Regions from separate parts of the Photobacterium sp. GSS17 genome, predicted to be linked through region 3. Evidence: predicted binding sites of a transcription regulator. Region 3 holds the regulator's gene; each other region holds the start of a gene.
What was found. The regulator PurR, encoded in region 3, represses purine synthesis genes. The targets are predictions, from matches to a motif close to TNANGNAAACGTTTNCNTNA.
Positions count from the first base shown of each region.

Region 1: a site for PurR is predicted at 1,463-1,482, ahead of PGW97_RS03835 (NCS2 family permease). Genes of this name have one in related genera too.
Region 2: a site for PurR is predicted at 1,517-1,536, ahead of pckA (phosphoenolpyruvate carboxykinase (ATP)). Genes of this name have one in related genera too.
Region 4: a site for PurR is predicted at 1,925-1,944, ahead of PGW97_RS15620 (uracil-xanthine permease family protein). Genes of this name have one in related genera too.

Region 1 is NZ_CP117517.1:854,127-858,280, forward strand. Features, by position in the region: gene PGW97_RS03830 (methyl-accepting chemotaxis protein) at 1-514, opposite strand, end outside; gene PGW97_RS03835 (NCS2 family permease) at 1,573-2,862, shown strand; gene gpt (xanthine phosphoribosyltransferase) at 2,916-3,374, shown strand; gene PGW97_RS03845 (hypothetical protein) at 3,529-3,846, opposite strand; gene frsA (esterase FrsA) at 4,077-4,154, shown strand, end outside.
Region 2 is NZ_CP117517.1:115,070-119,223, reverse strand. Features, by position in the region: gene hslR (ribosome-associated heat shock protein Hsp15) at 1-391, shown strand, start outside; gene hslO (Hsp33 family molecular chaperone HslO) at 487-1,365, shown strand; gene pckA (phosphoenolpyruvate carboxykinase (ATP)) at 1,685-3,316, shown strand; gene PGW97_RS00535 (AsmA family protein) at 3,466-4,154, shown strand, end outside.
Region 3 is NZ_CP117517.1:1,431,217-1,435,370, reverse strand. Features, by position in the region: gene PGW97_RS06340 (heme ABC transporter ATP-binding protein) at 1-771, shown strand, start outside; gene purR (HTH-type transcriptional repressor PurR) at 1,297-2,304, shown strand; cyclic di-GMP riboswitch class I at 2,508-2,614, shown strand; gene PGW97_RS06330 (TfoX/Sxy family DNA transformation protein) at 2,738-3,328, shown strand; gene PGW97_RS06325 (hypothetical protein) at 3,528-3,932, shown strand; gene PGW97_RS06320 (carboxymuconolactone decarboxylase family protein) at 4,071-4,154, shown strand, end outside.
Region 4 is NZ_CP117517.1:3,412,090-3,416,243, reverse strand. Features, by position in the region: gene envZ (two-component system sensor histidine kinase EnvZ) at 1-239, shown strand, start outside; gene PGW97_RS15620 (uracil-xanthine permease family protein) at 385-1,755, opposite strand; gene recG (ATP-dependent DNA helicase RecG) at 2,218-4,154, opposite strand, start outside.

The DNA.
Region 1 (4,154 bases), 580 kb from region 3:
AGGGAGTGAAACCTTTGACATAGGAGATTTTGGCAACCGGGACATCATGGCCGGGTTTCTCCCAATAGTAATCGACAAATCCCTGTCCCTGTTGGCGAACGACATTGACCATGTTGACAAAGAGGGGAGTACCGTTCGGATCATGGAAATCGGTCAGGCTTTTCCCATCCAGGGACGGTTTGAACGGGTGCATGATCATGGCTGGCGTCATGTCATTGAGCCAGAAATAGTCATTTTTTTCATACCGCAAAGCGGCGATGGCGGCTTTAGCCTGCTGCTGAGCGGCCGGACGGGAAAGTGCTCCCTGTTGTTCCTGCTGATAGAAATGTTCCACTACGCTGTATGCCGTTTCGACTAGATGCCGGGTCTGAAGACGTTTCTGACTCATAAAATCAGACTGATAGCTGGATACAAAGAGAATGAGTGGGGCAAGAGTCAGGAAGGTAATTGTGATACCCATGAGGTATAGACGCTTGCTAATGGAGAGTGCTCTGAGTTGTTGGAATCGTGCCATGGTTTTGCCTCTGTCCTTATTATAGTTATTGCATAATCACCAGTGTTAAGCATATGTTGCATGTTGTCAGAGGATCAAGAGGGCTCGGTTACACTTTGGTCTCAAGGGCGTTAAAGAAGGAATATTCCTTTTTGTAATAAAATTACAATACAAGCGTGATAGTCCCTATTGGTAATGAAAAATGTGACGAAGTTAAAGAAATTGCTTGAAAGTTTATTACGATGTGGGTATATTAGCCTCATCTTCAGAGAGAAGATAAACGACATAACAAGTTGCTCGAGGATGAGCCCGATAAATCGCCTCCAGGGAACCGAGATTAAGTGAAGCCAAGCAGGCCGAACACGATTGTTTATGTGTGTATTTGCTTAATAGTTAAAGGTGATAATAATGAAAGTTTTTGAATCTGTTACAAAATATTGGAACATGCGCTCTGTTTATACTGCTAACTTCCAGTACCCAAGCTCATTCGGCTACTAATTTCTGACTCTTGGCTCTCTGTTCTGAGTGACAGAGTGCGAAGTATCGAACTGTATTGTTCACCCCCTTAATTTGAGAATCTCTTAAAACTGCTCTTCGGTTTATAGTTACATTCTTAGCGCCACTTCTTTTTGGAGTGGCGTTTTTTTTTGCGTGTTTTTCCTGAATCCCTCTCCTAAATGTTGCCGGAATTTTGCCAGCCTGTGATGTATTCGATTACATCTCGATGTAAGGGCTAAATATGTGGCTCAATCTGCACAGATTATCGATTGCGTTTCCCGGAAAAATCCCACCTGAATAAAATACACTCAACGTATTTGTATTTTAGTTTGTTGTTTTATAAGTGGTTTGTGTTGGCGGTTCAGAAGGTGGGATGGATTTTTATCCATTTGTCGGCGTGGATTAGTGATAAATACGTTATTTTCTGGAAATTGATGAGTTAGAGGCATATAATCGCCACCCAAAAATAGAAAACGCAAACGTTTTCTATTTTTCGTTCGGGCAGACGTTAACTTTGATGTTAGCTCAGGCCGAGACAGACACAACAACACTTGCGTAATATCTCCAAGGAATTGAGAGCAATGCTTGAGAAACTCTTCAAACTGAAAGAACACGGTACCGATGTTCGGACTGAAGTTCTGGCGGGCCTTACCACCTTTTTGACCATGGCCTACATCATCTTCGTCAACCCGACTATGCTGTCGGCGACAGGGATGGATCAGGGCGCGGTTTTTGTTGCGACCTGTCTGGCTGCCATGGTGGGCTGTTTTATCATGGGCTTTGTCGCGAACTATCCGGTCGCTCAGGCTCCGGGTATGGGCCTCAATGCATTTTTTACCTACAGTGTTGTTCTGGGCATGGGGCATACCTGGCAGGTCGCTCTGGCTGCGGTCTTCCTTTCCGGCCTGTGCTTCATTGCGCTGAGTGTGCTGAAGGTTCGTGAGTGGATCATCAATGCGATTCCTCATGCACTGCGTACGGGAATCTCTGCCGGTATCGGTCTGTTCCTGGCTTTCATCGCTCTGCAAAGCTCGGGTATTGTGGTTGATAACCCTGCCACGCTGGTACACATTGGTGACTTGACCAGCTTCCCTGCCGCGATGGCGTCGCTGGGCTTTTTCCTGACCATTGCGCTGGTACACCGTGGCTACAAAGCGGCGGTACTGATTGCTATTCTGGTTGTAACCGGAATGGGTATTGTGTTCGGTGAAGTGGCATATAACGGTGTTGTTTCTATGCCACCAAGCATTGCACCAACCTTTATGCAACTGGATTTTTCCGGCGCTATGGAAGTTGGACTGATTTCTGTTGTGTTTGCTTTCCTGTTTGTTGACCTGTTCGACACAGCCGGCACCCTGGTGGGTGTGGCGACAAAAGCGAACCTGATGGACAAAGATGGCAAACTACCACGCCTGAACCGTGCGCTGCTGGCTGACAGTACGGCAACATCTGTAGGTGCGGTTCTGGGGACGTCAAACACAACCTCTTTCGTTGAGAGTGTCTCGGGCGTTGCTGTTGGTGGCCGCACCGGTCTGACAGCCGTTACCGTCGGTGTCCTGTTCTTGCTGTCTCTGTTTTTTGCTCCGCTGGCCGGTATGGTGCCAGCCTACGCCACTGCAGGCGCGCTGTTTTATGTTGCCATCCTGATGATGTCCGGTTTGGTGAGTATTGACTGGCGCGACTTAACAGAAGCAGCACCAGTAGTTGTGGTTTGCCTACTGATGCCGTTAACATATTCCATAGCAGAGGGAATTGGTCTTGGTTTTATTACCTATGCTGCTGTCAAAGTGTTGAGTGGTAAAGGGCGGGATATCAATATCAGCGTCTGGGTAATTGCTGCCCTGTTTCTTGCTAAAATTATTTTCCTATAAAAGTTTATAAATCCATCCAGCGGCGCTGCCGCTGACTCAGAGGTTCATCGGATATGAGTAATAAGTTCGTCATCACTTGGGACAACATGCAAATGTATACCCGCCAGCTTGCAGAAAAACTACTGCCTGCGGATCAATGGAAAGGTATCATTGCCGTTAGCCGTGGTGGCCTAGTGCCATCTGCCATTCTGGCTCGTGAACTTGGTATTCGTTACGTAGATACCGTGTGTATCTCAAGCTACGACCACGATCACCAGCGCGATATGAACGTGCTGAAAAAAGCAGACGGTGACGGCGAAGGTTTCATCGTGGTTGACGATCTGGTGGACACTGGCGGTACGGCGGAAGTGATTCGTCAGATGTACCCGAAAGCAAAATTTGTGACCGTTTGTGCTAAGCCAGCGGGTAAACACCTGGTTGATGACTACGTGGTCGACATTCCTCAGGATACCTGGATTGAACAGCCTTGGGATATGGCAGTGACATTTGTTGACCCGATTGCCAAGCGCTGATTGTCGACAGCATCTGTTATCGCCGCGAAGCGAAACACACAGGAAAGGAGCCGAAAGGCTCCTTTCTTTTTGCCTACTAGTTGTGATTGACGGTGATTTGACCGGTTGGCACTGGTAGTGAAAGGCCAGTCGTCGCACTCTTTGAACCGTCCTATCAAGTGCGGTGGGCTTTGGCCCGGATATCAGACAAGGACTCGTTGTGGGGTTTATTGCGATAGAAATTGTTGAAGTTAATCAGATCAACGGCGGTATTACCGGTAATGTCGCACTGGCGCTCAAGTTTGGTCTGGTAACTGCCGGGTATCCGCTCTCCCGAGACATCAAGGCATAAGGCGGTTTTGGCATTGACCCCACCTGAGGCTTCGCCGGGATTTCCCCCCATAGAGCCACCGCTGCCAAACGCCAGAGCTTGTCCGGAAAAGAAAACCACGCTAATCAGCATAATAAGGCTACGCATATCAGGACTACGCATATTGTTCACCGTACGAAATACTGCTCGGTAAGTACAAGCATAGCTGACGTTTGTTTGGCTTGAGAAACGCGTACCGGCATTCCCCGTGACTTGTCCAGTCCGGATGCCGGTTTTGTTAGGGCTGGCATATAGTAAGCATTTGATGGATGGTATACTCTTCACAAGAACCTACTACATGACGCCGCCATTTTTTGCCGTGGCAGCGCGTCGCGACAGAGATGGAGTCCCACGTGTCTGAACCGTCCAAAACCAACCTATCTGAAAAGCTGTTTGCTCCACGCCAAACGTCGAAAGAAACATCCAGCCTG
Region 2 (4,154 bases), 1.3 Mb from region 3:
TTCTGACAACCTACAGGTCCGTCTGGATAAATGGTTATGGGCGGCACGCTTTTACAAAACCCGTTCACTTGCCCGCAACATGGTTGACGGCGGCAAAGTGCAATACAACGGACAACGCTCCAAGCCCAGCAAGCTGGTCGAAGTCGGTGCCGAAATCCGGTTGCGTCAGGGCAATGAGGAAAAAACCGTCATTGTTGAGCAGCTATCGGATACACGCCGCGGTGCGCCAGAAGCACAAACCCTGTATCGGGAGACAGCCGACAGCATCAAGAAGCGTGAAGAACACACTCAGATGCGCAAGCTCCATGCCTTTGGCAGCCCGAGTCCGGACAAGCGTCCGGATAAAAAACAGCGACGCGATATAATTAAGTTTAAAAGTAATTCCAATTAATGGCATTAGGTCATCATAACGGCCGATAGTTTCGTTACGATGGCGAAAGTGATGCAAATGTTGGCGATTGACCTTCTGCTGGAGAAAACAAGCTAATGACAAAAGACAGTCTATACCGTTACCTGTTTGACGGTGTATCCGTACGTGGTGAACTGGTTCAGCTGAGCGAAACTTATCAGCAAATCATTTCCAGCAAGGAATACCCGGCACCGGTGAAAACCCTGCTGGGCGAACTGCTGGTGACCACCAGCCTGCTGACCGCGACCCTGAAGTTTGAAGGCTCGATCACGGTGCAACTGCAAGGTGACGGCCCGGTGAAACTGGCAGTGATCAACGGCGACCACGACCAGAAACTGCGTGGCGTTGCACGTTGGGAAGGTAATGTGCCGGAAAGCGGCAACATCCACGACCTGATGGGTAAAGGTCACCTGGTGATCACTATTACCCCAACAAAAGGCGAGCGCTACCAAGGCGTCGTTGGCCTGGAAGGCGACTCACTGGCAACCTGTCTGGAAGGGTACTTCGCAAACTCCGAACAGCTGCAAACCCGTATCTGGCTGCGCTCCGGCGAACTGAACGGTGAAGCGAAAGCGGCCGGTATGCTGCTGCAGATCCTGCCGGACGGTAAAGGCCATGAAGGGGACTTTGAGCACCTGGAGCAGCTGACAGAGACCGTCAAAGACGAAGAGCTGTTCGGCCTGGACGCGCAGGATGTGCTGTACCGCCTGTACCACCAGGAAGAAGTGAAGCTGTTCGAACCGCAGGACGTGAGCTTCCATTGTGGCTGCTCCCGTGAGCGCAGCGCATCAGCTATCGTTTCTATCGAGCGCAGCGAAATCGATCGCATCGTGGCAGAAGAGGGGAAAGTTTCCCTGCACTGTGACTACTGTGGCACAACGTATGACTTTGACAGCATTGATGTTGCTGCCCTGTTCGAACACGCCGCGAACGACACCAGTAAGCAGGTTCATTAATTATCCCCTCTTATTAAGCCTGAAACATTCTTACAAAAGCCGGATGACATCCGGCTTTTTTTCTACCTGAAGCACACTTTTCCCCGCCAGCTCGTAAGTCAATAACGCGCTAAATTACGCTTTTTTCAAGGAAAATATTAATTTTTAGGCCTAGCGCAAACGTTTTACATCAGGATAAAATAAAGGCCTACAATTACTCTAACTATTTTACTTAACCCTAACTTTTAAATGGTTAATTTTTGATAAACCTCCCTGAATTACCCCTTTAGGGTTGCTAGCATGGTCAACAGTTAAACAACATCTTACCCAAGGAGCACCTATGACCGTCATGAACGTCGATAAAAAGGTTGCAAAAAATATCGACCTATCTCAATACGGTATCAGCAATGTTACAGAGGTGGTTCGTAACCCAAGTTATGAACTGCTATTTGAAGAAGAGACCAAGCCGGGCCTGGAGGGATACGAAAAAGGTATCGTTACTGAGCTGGGTGCCGTCGCCGTTGATACCGGTATTTTTACAGGTCGTTCACCAAAAGATAAGTTCATCGTCCAAGATGACACCACCAAAGATACCCTATGGTGGGCTGACCAGGGCGCCAACGACAACAAAGCGATCTCTCAGGAAGTCTGGCAGGATCTGAAACACCTGGTAACGAATCAACTATCTGGCAAGCGCCTGTTTGTGGTTGATGGTTACTGTGGTGCGAACCCGGACACCCGCCTGTGCATTCGTGTGATCACTGAAGTGGCCTGGCAGGCACACTTTGTGAAAAACATGTTCATCCGTCCAAGTGAAGAAGAGCTGGAAAACTTCGAGCCTGATTTCGTGGTCATGAACGGTGCCAAATGCACCAACGATAAGTGGCAGGAGCAAGGTCTGAACTCTGAAAACTTCACCGTGTTCAACCTGACCGAGAAAATGCAGCTGATTGGCGGTACCTGGTACGGCGGCGAAATGAAGAAAGGTATGTTCGCAATGATGAACTACTTCCTGCCGCTGAAAGGCATTGCCTCAATGCACTGTTCCGCGAACTTGGGTAAAGACGGTGACGTAGCGGTGTTCTTCGGCCTGTCCGGTACCGGTAAAACAACCCTGTCTACCGATCCGAAACGTGCCCTGATCGGTGATGACGAGCACGGCTGGGATGACAACGGTGTATTCAACTTCGAAGGCGGTTGCTACGCGAAAACCATCAACCTGTCGAAAGAAGCAGAACCAGACATCTACAACGCGATCCGTCGCGATGCACTGCTGGAAAACGTAACGGTACGCAGCGACGGCTCTATCGACTTCGACGACAACTCGAAGACCGAAAATACCCGTGTGTCTTACCCTATCTACCACATTGAAAACATCGTTAAGCCGGTCTCTAAAGGCGGTCACGCTAACAAAGTGATCTTCCTGTCTGCTGACGCATTCGGTGTGCTGCCTCCGGTGTCTAAACTGACGCCAGAGCAAACCAAATACCACTTCCTGTCAGGCTTCACTGCGAAACTGGCCGGTACTGAGCGCGGCATCACTGAGCCGACGCCAACCTTCTCAGCATGTTTCGGTAACGCGTTCCTGACGCTGCACCCAACACAATACGCCGAAGTACTGGTTAAACGTATGGAAGCGGCAGGCGCTGAAGCCTACCTGGTCAACACCGGCTGGAACGGCACCGGCAAACGTATCTCAATTCAGGATACCCGCGGCATTATTGACGCAATTCTGGACGGCTCTATCGAGCATGCCGAAACGAAGCACGTGCCGATCTTCAACCTGGAAGTACCGACGTCTCTGCCTGGCGTTGACCCAAGCATTCTGGACCCACGTGACACCTATGTGGATCCACTGCAGTGGGAAAGCAAAGCCAAAGATCTGGCAGAGCGCTTCATCAATAACTTCGAGAAGTACACGGATACTGCCGAAGGTTCGACGCTGGTTGCTGCAGGTCCTCAGCTGGACTAATCTGCAACGCGCCACAACCAATGCCAAGCCCCTCACACGAGGGGCTTTTTCGTTGCCCGCTCGCCATTTCCGGCTGCCATACTTGCAGCACAGGGCAATTTGCGCCCTAATATTAACCAACCCACTCTTTTACTGCCTCAGGAGCCCACATGCGCCTCATCGGGAAACTCGTTGCTACTCTGCTCGTCCTCATCCTGCTGGGCGCGACGGTCTTCCTGACCATGATGCATACCCGCTTTGCCACCCCGATGATGGTATGGCTAATCAATACCGTCAGCCCGTATCAGCTGGAGGCTGAGCAGGTGGTCTACGACATCGAGGAACCGTGGCGCCTGTCCCTGAACCAGTTACGTCTGCAGCCTCGTGCGGCAGAGACGCCCTCTGAGCCGCAGACTCCATTTACCGCAAACCAGCTGACCCTGTGGCTGAGCCCGTCCAGCCTGCTGGCCGGGCGCTGGCATTTTGACACCATCCTGTTAGACGGCCTGAACCTGAGCGCAGACAGCGCGTCGCTGCCGGTTCCTGCCGAGCTATCGAGCCAGCGACTGGCCCTGAGCAATCTGACCTGGCACAGCGCCGATATCACGCTGTCAGAAGGTGAAATCCAGCTTGATAACTGGCATTTCCGCGCCTCAGATCCCCGCCCGTTCTGGCAGCAGTTTGCTGGCAACTTCCAAATTGCGGCCCATACTCTGCGCTGGCACCAGTTCCCGGTGGAAAAGCTGCTGCTCGACGGCAACTACACCGCACCAGCCCTGACCCTGTACGGGTTTTCCTTTGATTGGCAGCACGCCGGTGTGAATGGCCAGCTGGAACTGGATACCCGCGTAAAGGTACT
Region 3 (4,154 bases):
TTCTCGATCGACATTCGCTCAGGCGAGCTGACTGCACTGTTAGGCCCCAACGGCGCAGGGAAAAGTACCCTGCTGAAAGTTCTGTGTGGTGAACGGAGCGTGCCAGGGGAAATCTGCTATTTCGGCCGCAACCGACAAAACTGGCCACCCCATCAGCTGGCTCAGCATCTCGGCATCCTGCCGCAGCACAGCAGTCTGACATTTGCCTTCACGGCTGAAGAAGTGGTGGCTCTGGGGGCTTTGCCTCTCAATATCTCGCAGGCCCGTACCCGAAAAATTGCCAGTGAAAAAATGGCGCAGGTAGACGTGACTGCCCTGTCTTCACGTCTGTACCCGACCTTATCCGGCGGAGAAAAACAGCGGGTTCATTTTGCCCGCGTGCTGACACAATTAAGTCAGGCGGGCGAACAGTGCGTTCTGATGCTTGATGAACCGACCTCAGCGTTAGATCTGGCGCATCAGCACAACACGTTACGCGTCGCCAGAGACATGGCTCGGGCCGGCGCGGCGGTCATCGTCGTCATCCATGATCTGAACCTTGCTGCTCAGTACGCTGACCGGTTAGTTATCATGAACAACGGCAAAATCCAGGCAGATGGTAGCCCGCAGCATGCGTTAAGCGAATCGCTCATTGAAACCGTATATGGCTGGCCGGTATGCATCAGCCACCACCCGGTCGACGGCTACCCTGTCGTGTTACCGGCCGGTGAAAACGCAGACAGAAAAAAGGCAGAAAACAGAGCCGCTATTACTATCAATCAAACCTCGTGAAGCAGAGTGATAACGCCGCTTCAAGTGAAAAGACCACGGTTTTATAAGAGCGGAAACATCGTTGATTGAGCGAAATTAGTACCGGTTGTCGCGCAGCAAGCACAACCGGTATTTTTATTCCATGCAAACTGATTTATTGCAGGATATTAAATTTGTTTCAAATCAAGTTATTACCATAACAATAAATTGCAGCGTAGAGCCTTGTTACAAGCAAAATATTGATAACTGTCAATTAATATCCATGACTTTGGCCAGAAACATTGCACTATTGGCCACACTCAGTAAAATGTGATCGCAAGCGATTAAACAATGCAAATGATCCATGCAACGCGTTTTATTAGCGCGGGTACGATTTTTTGTTATCAGAGATGAAGCCGCCCGTTCGAGATGCGGCCTTTTGGCGTTTCTGGTAATTCCACCTAACAGAATAGTGAATGGCATCCCTGACATCGCAACTCATCACTGTCCTCTTAGGTAATGCATTCAATTTAAAGGTCTGCGGACCCATTCACTAGAAGAATAACTATGGCAACGATTAAAGATGTTGCACGTATGGCTGGTGTTTCAACCACCACCGTTTCACACGTGATCAACAAAACACGCTTCGTGGCTGAAGCAACACAGAAGAAAGTTCTCGCGGCGGTTGAAGAGCTGAACTACGCACCAAGTGCCGTAGCACGAAGCCTGAAGTGCAATACAACCCGCACCATCGGCATGCTGGTAACCAAATCGACCAACCCGTTTTTCGCTGAAGTTGTCCACGGCGTTGAAGAATATTGCTACGGTGAAGGCTATACGCTGATTCTGTGTAACACCGAAGGTAACCTGGAAAAGCAAAGAGATTACCTGCGTATGCTGGCCGAAAAACGGGTAGATGGCCTGCTGGTGATGTGTTCGGATCTTGACGAGCAACTATTGGAACTGCTGGAGCGCCAGAAAGATCTGCCGATGGTGATCATGGACTGGGGTCCGGAAAGCCCGCACACCGATAAAATTCAGGACAATGCTGAACTTGGCGGCTACGTGGCAACCAAATTCTTTATTGAGCACGGTCATAAGGAAATTGGCTGTCTGACTGGCCACGCAGAAAAAGCGGCCTGTCGCGAACGCCTGAAAGGTTTCCGCAAGGCAATGACAGAAGCCGGACTAGACATCAATGAAGACTGGATTCTGGAAGGTGACTTCGAATGTGAATCTGCGGTAAAAGCGGCCAACACATTTATGGCAATGGAAAAGCGTCCAACCGCGATTTTCTGCTTCAATGACATCATGGCGATGGGCATGATCAGTACATTTGAGCAAGCCGGTATCCGTGTACCTGACGATATGTCGATCATTGGCTACGATAACATCGACCTGGCACCGTATTTTTCACCGCCACTGACCACGATCCACCAGCCTAAACGCCGTTTGGGTAAGAGTGCGGTTGAGATTCTGATGGATCGCGTGAAGAACAAAGAACACGAGCATCAGGTTTTTGAAATGATACCAGAACTGGTCGTTCGCAAATCAGTGCGTAACCTGAACAGCTGATATGCATAACTTGATGACAAATGTATGACAAACCGGAGATTTTTATCTCCGGTTTTTTTGTACCACTTTTGACTTAAACAGTAATAAATTCACAACATTAGAAGTATATCACTATAAAAATTGTGAGATATTACTGGGAGCAATATCACACTTTAAAAGTTGGGAGCAAGTTCAAAATAATCTTCTGAGATATGCTTTAGGTGTCACGAACAAGGCAAACCTATCGAAAGGTAGGGACGCAAAGCTTCCGGCCTAAGAGTAGGCAGTTTTATTTTTAAAGCAGTCAACTTATGGTAGCGGGGTTGCCGATGGATATAGCAGATAACATCAGGAAATAATTTCACTTTTCCCTGACAGTTCGTTTTACAACTCTGCTATTCTTGAATCCTCGCTCGTTGTTAGGTGACCTAGTAACAATTCACCGAGAAGACGCATGGACAAACCAGTACTCAAAGATTCATTACGCCTTTTTAATAATTTCGATAACGTCAAATCACGCTCAATGTTTGGCGGCTTTGGCATATTTTCTGGCGAAACAATGTTTGCACTCGTGGTAAATGACAAACTGCATTTACGGGCGAATGCCGACAATGAAAAGGAATATAAATCCGCAGGAATGAAACCTTATGTATATAAGAAACGTGGCTTTCCTGTTGTAACCAAACATTATGCCATTCCTGAAGAGTGGTGGGACGATACTGATAAAATTCTGGCTCAGGCGAAATTGTCTTTATCTGCCGCTAAAGCAGATAAAGAAATAAAAAATAACACCTCTCCCAATCGAATCAAAGATTTACCCAATCTTCGCCTGGCGAATGAGAGGATGTTGAAAAAAGCCGGAATAACCACAGTGGATGAGCTGTACGAAGCCGGTGCCCTGAATGCGTATAAAGCGCTACAGAGCACTCATGAAGGCGAAGTAAGTATCGACTTACTGTGGGCTTTGGAAGGAGCAATCAGTGGCAAGCACTGGTCTGTTATCCCGAAAGAGCGGCGCTCAGAACTTCTTGCGAAATTAAGTTAATCGCAACCTAACACATATAAAAGAGATCTTCGGATCTCTTTTTTATTCCCAACATATTTTTGGCTCTGCAATGACAGAATAATGTCATTCCCTGTCAAACATTGAATTAACTCACAAAGCTGCTTATTAATTCGGCAACACACTTTTATTCAATGAGGGCAATTGTAGAATTAGCCGGATGTAAAACACCGGAGGTTATATGAACTATTCCCAACCTTTCCCAGGACAAAATGAACAGATGTTCAAGGATAAGTTTGGCAAATGGCCACGCCTGATGCGAGCGGTGGTTCTTATTAGCCTGCTTCCGCCTGTGGTTGTCTATTTATTGGTCAGCCAACAAGTGGCTTCACCGGTGGCTATGCATGATGTGTTACTGTCGATTACCGTGTTAAACGTCACTTTATTCGTCTGGGGACTACTCCTCAAAATCCGCGCTAGAAAGTATTGGTATCGTAATTACCATATTGGTAAAACCATGTTGTTGTCTGTCGCCCCGATTATCGCTTGTGGCTATATTCTGATCACCGATGCACCAAGCAGTCGCAATCAGGTGGCTAACCAGCCGCAATCCATTCCTGTACGAATTTCCATCGATCAATCCTGATTTCTGCTATTTTCATTAGCGACTGAAATTTTTTACCTCTTTATCAGGTCTTTGTCTGATATTTACCGATAAAATGATCCATGATCTTTATATTGGACTCAGACAGTTACACGACACACCGACGAAAAAGAGGTTCCTGTGCGTATTTCGGCTAAAAAGCGTTACTCCGTTCTGATCAGACCCCTGCTCTGGCTCCAACAGCGGCACTTCGGCAAAGTGCTG
Region 4 (4,154 bases), 1.6 Mb from region 3:
CCTGGTTCTGCGTCGAAGATGACGGGCCGGGGATTGAGCCGGATCAGGTGGCCAAGATGTTCCAGCCGCTAACCCGGGGCGATACCGCACGTGGTAATGAAACGGAAGGGACCGGACTGGGGCTGGCGATCGTCAAGCGAATTGTCGATCAGCACGAAGGCAGCATTCAGGTCAGTAACCGCAGTGAAGGCGGATTACGGATTCAGATTGGTTTGCCGCTGGTGATGAAAAAGCACTGATTGCCAGAACCAGAACGAAACGCCAGCCGAGTGTGAAACCGACACTCTGGCCCATAAAAAAGCGAGCCCCGTTGGGGCTCGCTTTTTTTGTCTCCAGTGTTATCTGCAGGCGTTGTCAGCGTCAGGCTCTTTTCAGTTCTTGCGCTCAGTGCTTTTCTTCCGGCAAAACCAGATTCAGCACAATCGCGGTGATACCACCTGCAGCCATTCCGGAAGACAGGATGCTCTTAACGATATCTGGCATGAACTGCAGGATTTCCGGCTTCTGGGCGATCCCCAGACCCATGGAGAACGACAGCGCCATGATCAGGATGGCACGGCGGTCCAGCTCGCAGCGTGAAATGATGCGCACGCCAGAGGCCGCGATGGTGCCGAACATCACGATGGTGGCACCGCCCAGTACCGGTTCCGGGATCAGCTGCACCAGATTGGCAACGCCCGGCAGCAGACCCAGCAGGATCAGCATGCCAGCCACAAAGTAACCGATATAGCGGCTGGCTACGCCAGTCAGCTGGATAATGCCGTTGTTCTGGCTGAATGTGGAGTTCGGGAAGCTGTTCAGCACTGCAGCCAGGGCGGAGTTGATGCCGTCTGCCAGTACGCCGCCTTTGATGCGTTTGAGGTACACCGGCCCGGCAACCGGCTGCTCAGAGGTTTCTGATGTCGCCGTGATATCCCCGATGGCTTCTAGTGAGGTGATGGCAAAGACAATCACCAGCGGGATCAGCAGTCCCCAGTCAAAGCCCAGGCCGTACTGCATTGGCATTGGAATGGCCACCAGATCGGTTTCAGCCATACGGCTGGTATCGACCATCCCGCTCATCCAGGCCAGCAAGGTACCGGCAGCCATGGCGAGCACAATGGATGAAACGCGCAGGTATGGGTTTTTCACCCGGTTGAGCAGCACAATCAGACCCAGAACGGTCCCGGCCAGCATCAGGTTATCCAGGCTGCCGAAGCTGCCACTTTCAATTGCGGCATAGCCGCCGCCCATTGAGGTCAGGCCAATCTGAATCAGGGTCAGGCCAATCAGGGTCACGACAATGCCGGACACCAGCGGGGTGATAATACGCTGGGCATACTGCAGCACCCGCGAGATGAATACTTCGGTCAGCGAGGCCAGCAGAATCGTACCGAAAATGGCGGCCATCATGGTCGGGATATCGGCGCCACCGGCTTTCAGTGCCAGGCCGGCACCGATAATCGGACCGAGAAAGTTGAAGCTGGTGCCCTGGATGGACAACAGGCCGGAACCGACCGGACCAAAGGTGCGGATCTGGATAAACGAGGCAATCCCCGAGGCGAACAATGACATGCTGACGATGGTGTTGGTATCGCTGGCCGGCAGCCCGAGTGCCTGACAGATGATCAGCGACGGGGTGATCACCGCCACAAACATGGCCAGCAGGTGCTGGGTTGCGGCGAACAGAGTTTGGGGAAGCGGCGGACGGTCTTCCAGTCGATAAATCAGATCAGATTTACGCGGCGTCTCAATAGCGCTGTGTTGGCGTGTCATGGCCCTTGGGTTCCTGTGCTGGGTTGCTGTTTTCCCGCCGGTAACGCTGAATGGGTTACCCGCTGTGTGGTTCGGATACTTTCTGTGATTGCTGTTAGTCAGAACCGAAATCCCACAGGGAATCAGAGGATGAATAAAAGTTGGCCGCTATTGTAGAGATCTCTCACTAAAAAGCAAACGTTTGCGCAGTTGCCAAAGGAAACGGCGAACAGAAATGGCGGAACAAAAATGCAAAAGTGAAGTGCAACAGCGTTGTGCAGAAGGAAAGGGCGGCAAGGATTAACGTTGGACACGGTCAGACGGTGGCTGGGCCAGTTGTCAGCGCCAGTTGTCAGCGATTAGCGACTGCGCTGGGTGGCTATGATTGATGACTATGAATGGAAGCCGTGCTCGGGGACAGGGTTTGGGGGCACTGGTCGGAAGGGGGAACGGGTGCCGGGGCAAGCCAGGCACCAGCTATGATCAGGCGTTGGAGTAATTTTCCCGTTGTCCCAGCCAGCGGTCGATAATGGCCTTGGCATTCTCCGGGTAATGGTCGTGCAGGTAGCGCGCCAGCCGCTGAACCTCGGGGATCAGATGCTGATCGCGGACTAAGTCGGCGACTTTAAAGTCGGCAATGCCGGTCTGTTTAGTTCCCAGCAGTTCACCGGGGCCACGGATTTCCAGATCGCGCTGGGCAATCACAAAGCCATCACTGCTTTCCCGCAGGACGCCGAGGCGCTTCTGGGCGGTTTTTGACAGCGGAGCATGGTAGAGCAGCACACAATGGCTGGCGACGCTCCCCCGGCCGACCCGTCCCCGGAGCTGGTGGAGCTGAGCCAGACCGAGCCGTTCGGGGTTTTCGATGATCATCAAGCTGGCGTTGGGGACATCGACGCCGACCTCAATCACCGTGGTAGCCACCAATAAGTGCAGCTCACCGTCTTTAAAGCGCTGCATCACGGCTTGCTTCTCGGCTGGTTTCATCCGGCCGTGCACCAGCCCGATGTTGAGTTCCGGCAACTGGGCCGTCAGCTCATCGGCGGTGTCGGACGCCGCCTGGGCTTCGAGCACTTCTGATTCGTCGATCAGGGTACAGACCCAGTAAGCCTGACGCCCTTCACTGAGGCAGGCGCCCCGAATCCGGTTGATGATGTCGGCGCGGCGTGAATCGGGCAGGGCGACGGTTTGGATTGGAGTACGTCCTGGCGGCAGTTCGTCAATGACCGAGGTTTCCAGATCGGCGTAGGCCGTCATGGCGAGAGTACGCGGAATCGGGGTCGCGGTCATGATCAACTGGTGGGGATAACGGCCCTGGTGGGCCCCTTTTTCCCGTAGTTCCAGTCGCTGGTGCACGCCGAAGCGGTGTTGCTCATCGATGATCACCAGTGCCAGGTTGTGAAACTGGACTTGCTCCTGGAACAGAGCGTGGGTGCCGACCACCATTTTGGCCTCACCGCTTTCAATCCGGCTCAGCTCGCTGTCGCGGGCCTTGCCCTTGAGCTTGCCCGCTAGCCAGCCCACCTCAATCCCTAACGGATTGAGCCAGCTGGCAAAGTTAATAGCGTGCTGCTCGGCCAGCAGCTCGGTCGGGGCCATGAGTGCGACCTGAAAACCGTGCTCGATTGCCCGCAGGGCAGCCAAGGCTGCGACCAGGGTTTTGCCAGAGCCGACATCCCCCTGAACCAGACGCATCATCGGGTGAGGCTGGGCCATATCCCGCTCAATGTCTGCCACGACCCGCTGTTGGGCACCGGTCGGGCTGAACGGCAGTCCGGCCAGCAGTTGTTGCTTCAGGGTATCTTGCGTGGCTAATGGCCAGGCAGCATGGCGCTGGCTTTTCTGGCGCACCGCCAGCATCGACAGGTTCTGGGCCAGCAGCTCTTCGAGGATCAGCCGTCGCTGGGCCGGGTGTTTTCCCTCTTCCAGTTGGTCAAGCGAGACATCCGGTGTCGGACGGTGCATCACATGGAGTGCCTGCGCCAGTGTCATCTGGCGGTCGTACAGCCCTTCCGGCAGCAGCTCGCGTACCGCGGCTTTGTCGAGCAGGCCTAGAGCCTGATCGGTCAGGCTGCGCAGGGTCAGTTGGCGCAGGCCGTCGGTAGTGGGATAGACCGGGGTGAGGGTCTCTTCCACACTCAGCTCGGTAGGCTCGGAGAAGACCCGGTAATCCGGATGAATGATTTCCAGTCCGTACTTGCCGCGTTTGATTTCGCCGTAAGCTTTCACCTGCTTGCCGTCAGCCAGGCTGTTTTTCATCGCGGCATTGAAATTGAAAAAACGCAGGGTGGCGGAGCCGGTCTGGTCGCTGATTTTCACCGTCAGCATTTTGCGTTTGCCGAAGGTGATGTTGCTGTTCAGCACCTCGCCCTGAATTGTCAGGTACTGGCCGGGCATGGCACTGGCAATCGGCCAGATCC